DNA from 3 places in the Achromobacter sp. GQ309 genome. Region 1 is predicted to be linked to each of the others. Evidence: predicted binding sites of a transcription regulator. Region 1 holds the regulator's gene; each other region holds the start of a gene.
What was found. Region 1 encodes HrcA, which represses chaperone genes, less so after heat shock. Its sites were predicted from a motif close to TTAGCACTCNNNNNNNNNGAGTGCTAA; they were not measured.

Region 1 (3,278 bases):
CGGGATGACGATGGGGCGGTTCGACAGCGTTTGCGGCGCCACCGGCACCAGCACCATGGCGTTCATGCCCGGATGCAGAATGGGGCCGTTGGCCGACAGCGCATAGGCGGTGGACCCTGTGGGCGTGGCGATGATCAGGCCGTCGGCACGCTGGGTATACATGAAGGCGCCGTCCAGTTCGACCCGGACCTCGATCATGCCGCCGCGTCCCGCACGGTTCAGGACCACGTCGTTCAGCGCCGAGGCGGAGTACATCTTTTGATCACCGCGCCATACGCTGCCTTCGAGCAGCATGCGGTCTTCGATCTGGAAGCTGCCCTCGAGCACCCGGGCAAGCGCTGCGTGCGCGTCCTGCAAGGCGATGTCGGTGATGAAGCCCAGGCGCCCGTGGTTGATGCCGACCAGCGGCATGCCGTAGGGCGCGAGATGGCGGCTGGCGCCCAGCACGGTGCCGTCGCCGCCCATGACCACGGCCAGCGAGGCGGTCTTGCCGATTTCCTCGAGCGTGGCGATGGGATATTCGGTCAGCCCGGTATTGCGCGCCGTGTCCGCGTCGATCAACACATGCCGGCCCGCTTGCGTCAGCGCGTGCGCAAGGGCTCTCAGCGGTGTGTCCAGGCCGGTGTCCTGGTATCTGCCGATCAGGGCGACGGTGGGAAAGTGCATGGCTGCGTACAAATGAAAAAGGGCAAAACCGTAAAGCTGAATGTACCCAGAATGGGCCGATTAGCCGATTATATGGGGCCGTATATCGGGTTGCGGGACAAAAATCGCCCCAACCGAAAAAGATTCCCTAAAATAGCCGCTATGGATGACCGCGCACGCGCATTACTGAAAGCGTTGATAGAACGCTACATCGCCGATGGGCAGCCAGTCGGCTCGCGGACGCTATCTAAAGTCTTCGACTTGTCCCCAGCCACCATCCGCAACGTCATGGCGGACCTGGAAGAGCTGGGGCTGATCCATAGCCCGCATACTTCCGCCGGCCGTGTACCCACGCCGCGCGGATACCGCATGTTCGTCGATTCGCTGCTGTCGGTACAGTCGTACCAGCTTCAGCCGCACAACATGGGCGAAATGCTCTCTGCCGCCGAACCCACTCGCGCCGTCAACGCGGCCGCCGCGTTGCTGTCGAATCTGACGCAATTCGCGGGCGTGGTGCTCACGCCCAAGCGGGCCCAGGTGTTCCGCCAGATCGAATTCATCCGCCTGTCCGACAAGCGCGTCCTGTTGATCATCGTGACGCCCGATGGCGACGTCCAGAACCGCATTCTCTTCGTCCAGCGGGATTACGCCGAATCCGAACTGCTGGAGGCCGGCAACTTCTTCAACATGCACTTCGCCGGCAAGTCGTTCAATGCCGTGCGGCAGACGCTTTCGACCGAGCTGGCCCAGTTGCGCGAAGACATCTCGCGCCTCATGCAGGCCGCCGTCGAGGCCAGTGCCGAAGCTGCCGAGGACGGCGACGCCGTGGTCATTTCCGGCGAGCGAAAGCTGCTGGACGTGACCGACATCGCGTCCGACATGGACCGGCTGCGCAAGATGTTTTCGTTGTTCGAGAAAAAGACCGACCTGCTGCAGTTGCTGGATGTCTCCAGCCGGGCGCAGGGCGTGCAGATCTACATCGGTGGCGATTCGCAACTGGTGCCCCTGGAAGACGTTTCCGTCATCACCGCGCCGTATGGCGTGGATGGCAAGGTGGTGGGCACGCTGGGCGTCATCGGTCCGACCCGCATGGCCTACGAGCGCGTCATACCCATCGTGGACATCACGGCGCGCCTGCTGTCCAACGCCCTCAGCCACAACCAGTAGTTCCATTCAAAGCTACATCCTCCTTGTGGAGGAAGGGGAGTTTTTGTGTTTCTTCGCCTGTTCAAGTATCTCTGGCCTGAGCGCTACCTTCCTGAACCCGAGCAAGAAGACCCCTTCAACGAAGATCCGCCGCCGCGCGTGCCTGGCAAGGTCGGCGTGCTGCTGGTGAACCTGGGCACGCCCGACACGCCGACGGCCAAGGACATCCGCAAGTACCTGGGCGAATTCCTGTCCGACCCCCGCGTCATCGAGATCCCGCGCTACCTCTGGAAGCCCATCCTGCACGGCATCGTGCTCGTGCGCCGCCCCAAGCGCCTCGAGCCCCGCTATGGCGGCATCTGGATGAAGGAAGGCTCGCCCCTGATGGTCTACAGCCAGCGGCAGACCGACGGCGTGCGCGCCGCCCTGCAGGCGGCCGGGGTGGATGCCGCAGTCGAACTGGGCATGCGCTATGGCAATCCCTCCATCCCCCACGCCATCTCCAACCTGCGCAAGCAGGGCTGCGAGCGCATCCTGACCGTGCCGCTGTATCCGCAGTACGCCGCCAGCACCACCGCCACCGTCGTCGACGCGGTTACCCGCTACATGGGCAAGCTGCGCGATCAGCCGGAAATGCGCTTCATCAAGCGGTTCCACGACGACCCCGCCTACCTGGACCCGCTCGCCGCGCGCATCGAACGGTACTGGAGCGAACACGGCAAGCCTCAGAAGCTGGTCATGAGCTTTCATGGCCTGCCGCGCTACTCCATCGAGCTGGGCGACCCGTATTACCGCGACTGCATGGAGACGGCCCGGCTCCTGGCCCAGCGACTTTCGCTGCCCCGCGACCAGATCGAAGTGACCTTCCAGAGCCGGTTCGGCACCGCCCGCTGGCTGGAGCCCTACACCGAACCGACCCTCAAGGCACTAGCCGCATCGGGCGTCACCGAGGTCGATGTGGTGTGCCCGGGATTTGTGGCAGACTGTCTCGAAACCCTGGAAGAAATCAGCCTGGAATGCCGCGACGCCTTTCTCGAGGCCGGTGGCAAGCAGTTCCGTTACATTCCCGCCATCAACGACGATCCGACCTGGATCGCGGGGTTGTCTGGGCTGGTGGAACGATACTTGCAGGGGTGGATTCCAGACACCACGGACTTGAAGGAGAAGGCGCATGCACCATGATCCCAAGACTGGCGAATCGGTCAAGAAGGGCAAAGTCAGCACTCCCGTCGACGAAGACCGCGTCGAACACGACCTGGACGAGGCCCTGGCCGACACCTTCCCGGCCAGCGACCCCGTCGCGATCCCTTCGGATCCGGACGCGGACGACAAGCGGGTGGACCGCGCACTGAAGGAAAGCTTCCCCGCCAGCGACCCCGTCGCTCCCGCGCAGCCAAGCAAAAAGTAGGAAACCGCCGCCAGGCGCCCGGCCGCCGCGCCGGGTCCTGGGGAATATTTCGCTTACCCGGGCTTGAATTAGGGGTATT
Region 2 (3,278 bases), on a different contig from region 1:
TTGAGGCCGCCAATGCCACACCCTTCGGGCTTGCCGCGTATTTCTATTCGCGCGACGTTCGCCGGATCTGGCGACTGGCAGACGAACTGCAGGCGGGAATTGTCGGCATCAACGAAGGTGCGGTCGCCGCCGAAGCTGCCCCGTTCGGCGGGGTTAAAGACTCGGGCTATGGCCGCGAAGGGTCGCGTCACGGCCTGGATGAGTACATGCACATCAAGTATGTCTGCCAGGGTCAGCTCGATTGACACGCTTCCCTGCCTAAAGCCTGAACAGCCCTCATCTCTAATTTTCAAGGTATCAAAGTCATGCCACGCGGAAATCAATCCCACGTCGACGCGCGCACACAGAGTGTTCCTCACGGCGTCGTCACCGCTCATCCCATCTTCATCGACAAGGCCAAAGGCTCCCTGGTCTGGGATGTCGAAGGCCGACGGTACATCGACTTCGTAGGCGGAATCGGCGTGCTCAACGTCGGACATAATCATCCCAAGGTGGTCGAGGCCGTGCGCGGACAGCTGGAACGCGTCTCGCACGCCGCATTCCAAGTCGCGGGCTACGACGTGTACGTTGATCTTGCAGCCCGGCTGAACAAATTGGTGGGCGGCGATGAGGCCTACAAAACCCTGCTGGTGACCACAGGCGCGGAAGCGGTGGAAAACGCCGTGAAGATTGCTCGCGCCTACCGCAACGTGCCGGGCATCATCGCGTTCCGGGGCGGCTTTCATGGGCGAACGCTTCTGGGATCCACGCTGACCGGATTCAGCGCGCCTTATAAGCAGAATTTCGGGCCGTTTGCGGGCGAGGTGTATCACACGGCTTATCCCGATCCGTACCGTGGCGTGTCCAGCCAGGACGCCCTCCGGGCACTGGACAATCTCTTCGCGACGCAAATCCTGCCGGAACGCGTCGCAGCCATCATTCTTGAACCGGTCCAGGGCGACGGCGGATTTTTGCCTGCCGGCGCCGAATTCCTGAAAGCGCTTCGTGCCCTCACCACGAAGCACGGCATTGTGCTCATCGTGGATGAAATACAAGCCGGGTTCGGGCGTACCGGCACGATGTTTGGCTTCCAAACTGCAGGAATCCAACCCGACCTGGTGACCGTTGCGAAAAGCCTCGCCGGGGGCTTGCCTCTTGCCGGTGTCGTGGGGCGCGCAGAGATCATGGACGCGCCTGCGCCAGGCGGCCTCGGCGGCACGTACGCAGGCAATCCCCTTGGTTGCGCGGCAGCCCTCGCGGTCCTTGACGTCTTTGAGGAAGAGGACCTGCTTGCACGAGGTCGCGAACTCGGCGCATCACTGCGCGCTGGCCTGGATTCCATGGCTGCCGAGTTCCCCGAAATTGGCACCGTGCGCGGCGAGGGCGCCATGCTCGCGCTGGAATTCGTGATGGACGGCGATCCTTTCCGGCCGGATGCTGCGTTCGCTCAAGCGGTGATCGATCGATGCCGCGAAGGGGGGCTGCTCGTCATCAAGTGTGGGGTGGAGCGCAACAATGTACGTTTGCTGGCCCCCCTGAATACCCCACCCGAACTGGCACGAGAAGCGCTACAGATTTTGCGCGACGCCATCGTTAAAGCTCGCAGAAAGTAGGCCAACCTTGCACAAAACGGGGCGTTCGGCGGTGTCTACCGCCGGCGCCCCGTTTTTTATCTGATCACCAAGACGCCGGGATCCCTGCCCTGGCGCCCAAATATGTAACAGCGCCCCGCCCCCCCTTGAACCTCAGAACATCATCCCTATAATTAGCACTCGACTCCGGTGAGTGCTAACGCCTCCCGGGCAACCGACCACCTCTTTCATTTAGTTAACAGGAGTTCCTCATGGCCTTGCGTCCCCTGGGCGATCGCGTGATCGTCAAACGCCTCGAAAACGAGCGCAAGACTGCCTCGGGCATCGTCATCCCCGACAGCGCCGCTGAAAAGCCCGACCAGGGTGAAGTCGTGGCCGTCGGCCCCGGCAAGAAGACCGAAGACGGCAAGATCCTGCCGGTCGACCTGAAGGCTGGTGACAAGGTTCTGTTCGGCAAGTACGCCGGCCAGTCCGTGAAGGTTGATGGCGAAGAACTGCTCGTCATCCGCGAGGACGAAATCCTCGCCGTGGTTCAGTAAATCTCCCGCCTCAAACGAATTTTCGAAGGAAGCTAAGAAATGGCTGCCAAGCAAGTATTGTTCGGTGATGACGCTCGTGTGCGCATCGTCCGTGGCGTGAACGTTCTCGCCAACGCTGTCAAGACCACCCTGGGCCCCAAGGGTCGCAACGTCGTGCTGGAGCGCTCGTTCGGCGCCCCGACCGTGACCAAGGACGGCGTGTCCGTCGCCAAGGAAATCGAACTGAAGGACAAGTTCGAAAACATCGGCGCCCAACTCGTCAAGGACGTCGCGTCCAAGACCTCCGACAACGCCGGTGACGGCACCACGACCGCCACCGTGCTGGCCCAGGCCATCGTTCAGGAAGGCCTGAAGTACGTTGCTGCCGGTTTCAACCCGATCGACCTGAAGCGCGGCATCGACAAGGCTGTCGCCGCCGCCGTCGCTGAACTGCAAAAGCAATCCAAGCCGGTCACGACCAGCAAGGAAATCGCCCAAGTCGGTTCCATCTCGGCCAACAGCGACACCTCCATCGGCCAGATCATCGCTGACGCGATGGACAAGGTCGGCAAGGAAGGCGTCATCACCGTCGAAGACGGCAAGTCGCTGGAAAACGAGCTGGACGTCGTCGAAGGCATGCAATTCGACCGCGGCTACCTGTCGCCCTACTTCATCAACAACCCGGACAAGCAAGTTGCCGTCCTGGACGACCCGTTCGTCCTGATCTTCGACAAGAAGATCAGCAACATCCGCGACCTGCTGCCCGTGCTGGAACAAGTTGCCAAGTCGAGCCGTCCCCTGCTGATCATCGCGGAAGACGTCGAAGGCGAAGCGCTGGCCACCCTGGTTGTGAACAACATCCGTGGCATCCTGAAGACCACCGCCGTCAAGGCCCCGGGCTTCGGCGACCGCCGCAAGGCCATGCTGGAAGACATCGCCATCCTGACGGGCGGCACGGTGATCTCCGAAGAAACCGGCATGTCGCTGGAAAAGGCCGGTCTGGCTGAACTGGGCCAAGCCAAGCGCATCGAAGTGGGCAAGGAAAACACCACGATCATCGACGGCGCTGGCGACAGCAAGTCCATCGAAGCCCGCGTCAAGCAAGTGCGCGTGCAGATCGAAGAAGCCACGTCCGACTACGACCGTGAAAAGCTGCAAGAACGCGTGGCCAAGCTGGCCGGCGGTGTTG
Region 3 (3,278 bases), on a different contig from region 1:
ACACCAGCCCCCGCGGCGCGGGCGTGCCCGGCGAGGACGAAAGCTGGGACCTGGGCACCGGCGCCGGCTTCTATGTCGACGCCACCACGACTGCATGGCGCGATCACTACCGCATGTACAGCTACGTCACGCAGGAACTGCACGGCATCGTCACCGGCGGCGCACTGCCGGGGGATGCCTCGCGAACCGGCATCTTCGGGCACTCCATGGGCGGCCACGGCGCGCTGGTGCTGGCGCTGCGCAATCCCGGCAAGTTCCGTTCGGTGTCGGCGTTTGCACCGATCGCGGCGCCCAGCCAATGCCCGTGGGGCAAAAAGGCGTTCGGCGCTTACCTGGGCGCGCAATCCGAAGACTGGGCGGCCTACGATGCGTCCGCCCTGATGCGCGGACTGCAGCAGCCCTTCCCCGGCGGCATCCTCATCGACCAGGGCGAAGCCGACCAGTTTCTGGCTGAACAGTTGTATCCCGAGGTATTCGAGGCGGCCTGCGCCGCCGCCGGACAGCCGCTCACCTTGCGTCGCCAAGCCGGCTACGACCACGGCTATTACTTCATCTCGACGTTCATCGAGGATCACATCCGGTTTCACGTCGAACGGCTTGGAAAACCGGTCGCCTGAAGACGCGCTTCTATACTGGGAAGCCTGCCGCGGCGGGTGGCGGCTTCCTGCGCCCGCCGCGCTGTACGACGCGGCGGCTTGAATAGGAACGCCTGATTTGATCAACGGAATTGCTCCCTTCGCCTGGATCCTGCTGGGCGCCGTCATCGTCCTGTTGCCCGGCATCGTCATGCTGCTGGGCAGGGGTGGTCCCCGCGACGAACGCGGACGCCGCATGTTCCAGTTCCGGCCGGTGCGCCGCGCGTGCGGCCTGCTGCTGGTGTGCCTGGGATGCGTATCGGGCCTGCTCGCGCTGTCGCTGGTGCAGTTCGTTCGGCTGACTACCGACCAGCCGGTCGCCCGCATCGACATCCGCCAACAGGCCGAGGGTCAGTTCCAGGTTAATGCCAATGCCCCGGGCATCGGCGACAAGCAATATGTACTTTACGGCGACCAGTGGCAGATCGACGCCCGGGTCGTGCGCTGGAAACTGCCGGCGCTCATGGCCGGCGTGCCGCCCCTGTATCGGCTGGAGCGCCTGTCGGGCCGCTACAGCGATGCCGCCCGCGAAGCGACGGCCACGCGTTCGGTGCATCCCCTGGACGACTGGCCCGCGCCGGACCTCGGATCCCTGAAGAAAAGTTTTCCGAACTGGTTCCCCTTTGTCGATGTCCAATTTGGCAGCGGCGCCTACATGCCCCTGTTCGACGGGGCCCGTTACCAGGTCTTCATGGACCCGCGCGGCGCGCTCTTCATCCGTCCGGACGGCGAAGCCACCGCCGAAGGGCTGAAGCGCCTCGGGTGGTGAACCGCCCCGGCTCTCGAATAAACGGGGACGCGTCGCGGAAATGAAACTTTGACGCGTCGCAACAGTCGAATTAGCACTCCTATTACTTGAGTGCTAACATCGAATTCATGTCGTTTTCTCGCCATCCGGAGACCCCCGCTATGAAGCAACCCAGTACCTCGTTGACCGCCTCCGGCAACGCTCTGGCGTTGGCCATCGCCAATCCGGGCGCTCTCGGTACGATCGACGCTTATATTTCCGCGGTCAACCGCCTGCCGGTGTTGTCCGCGGATCGCGAAACGGAACTCGGCCGTCGCCTGCGCGACCAGGAAGATCTGGGCGCCGCCCGCGAGCTGATTCTTTCGCACCTGCGTCTTGTGGTGTCTGTGGCCCGTCAGTATCTGGGTTACGGCCTGCCCCACGCCGACCTCATCCAGGAAGGCAATGTCGGCCTCATGAAGGCCGTCAAGCGTTTCGACCCCGAGCGCGGTGTGCGCCTGGTGTCCTTCGCGGTTCACTGGATCAAGGCCGAAATCCACGAATACATCATCCGCAACTGGCGGCTGGTCAAGGTGGCCACGACTAAGGCGCAGCGCAAACTGTTCTTCAATCTGCGCAGCATGCGTCCCGACGGCCAGACCCTGGATCCCGAACAGGTCGACCACATCGCTCGCGAGCTGAACGTGCGCAACGAAGACGTGAGCGAAATGGAAGTCCGCATGTCTGGCCGCGACATGTCGCTGGAAAACCAGGACGACGACGACGACAGCTACGCGCCGATCGCCTACCTGTCCGACGAAGGCCGCCAGGAACCCACGCGCGTGCTGGAGCGCGCTGCGCGCGATCACCTGCAAAGCGCCGGCCTGACCACCGCGCTTGAAGCGCTGGATCCGCGCTCGCGCCGCATCGTCGAAGCCCGCTGGCTGCAGGACGACGGCGGCGCCACCCTGCACGAGCTTGCGCAAGAGTTCGGCGTGTCGGCCGAACGCATTCGCCAGATCGAAGCGGCGGCGCTCAAGAAGATGCGCGGCAACCTCGCCTCGTGATGGCTGTCCCGCGCATGAAAAAGGCCGCACATTGCGGCCTTTTTCTTTGGCGCCTGACATTGCGCGCCGCTTTCAGCAGCCGGCCGATGACAATAGGACGGCCAATAAATTGATACAAATTCGGGGGCAAATTTTCTGCGTTCGCAGAAACTTAATGAGGAAGGCGCCGCCTAACTTCATGTAGACCGCGAACTTCGGTTAGCAGTCTTGTCATCCGTCTCGGCTTCTCCTCTTTCCCCTCCCCTATGAGACGGATGCTTGCGGGGCACCTAGCATATCGGTGCCCCGTTTTTTATGCGCGCTCGGAACGCAGCGCCCATAAAAACGGCGCCTGTTTCGACGCCGTCCTCGGATAGGTCAAGCCGCGCGCGCGCTGTCTGGCGGTTGCAGCGCGGAGTGCCACAGCGCGTCCTGCACGCGGCGCACGCCGGTCGCCATCGATCCATCCTGATAAAGCTTGATCCACCGGTAACCCGGCGCCATGTTGTCGACGATGTGCTTGCCGTCGCGGATGCTGAACTGAAAGCATGTGGACGGCGTGGCCAGCATGCGCAGGTTGTGGCGGCGGCGGTCGAACTCGTGGTGCACATGGCCGCACAGCAGCACGCGCACCTGCGGAAACCGTGCCAGCAGCTTGAAGAGCGCCTGCGGGTTGTCGATCATCATCGAGTCATGCCAGTGGCTGTCGATCTGCATCGGGTTGTGGTGCATCGCCACCAGCGTGTGGCGGTTGGGCGCCTGGGCCAGCGCCGCTTCCAGCATGTCGAGTTCACTGTTGCACAGATGGCCGGCGTTCGAGCCGGGCACCGTCGTGTCCAGCGTGACGACGCGCCATGCGCCCACGTCCGT

Region 2: the regulator HrcA is predicted to act here: its motif matches at 1,745-1,771, upstream of groES (co-chaperone GroES).
Region 3: the regulator HrcA is predicted to act here: its motif matches at 1,475-1,501, upstream of rpoH (RNA polymerase sigma factor RpoH).

The regions. Positions count from the first base shown of each region.
Region 1 is NZ_JCAXDP010000003.1:107,062-110,339, forward strand. Features, by position in the region: gene AC6CIE_RS09910 (NAD kinase) at 1-666, opposite strand, end outside; gene hrcA (heat-inducible transcriptional repressor HrcA) at 808-1,812, shown strand; gene hemH (ferrochelatase) at 1,858-2,973, shown strand; gene AC6CIE_RS09925 (hypothetical protein) at 2,963-3,199, shown strand.
Region 2 is NZ_JCAXDP010000005.1:6,074-9,351, reverse strand. Features, by position in the region: gene AC6CIE_RS16365 (NAD-dependent succinate-semialdehyde dehydrogenase) at 1-245, shown strand, start outside; gene AC6CIE_RS16360 (aspartate aminotransferase family protein) at 306-1,592, shown strand; gene groES (co-chaperone GroES) at 1,823-2,110, shown strand; gene groL (chaperonin GroEL) at 2,150-3,278, shown strand, end outside.
Region 3 is NZ_JCAXDP010000004.1:98,170-101,447, forward strand. Features, by position in the region: gene fghA (S-formylglutathione hydrolase) at 1-617, shown strand, start outside; gene AC6CIE_RS13840 (hypothetical protein) at 715-1,404, shown strand; gene rpoH (RNA polymerase sigma factor RpoH) at 1,545-2,429, shown strand; gene cpdA (3',5'-cyclic-AMP phosphodiesterase) at 2,787-3,278, opposite strand, start outside.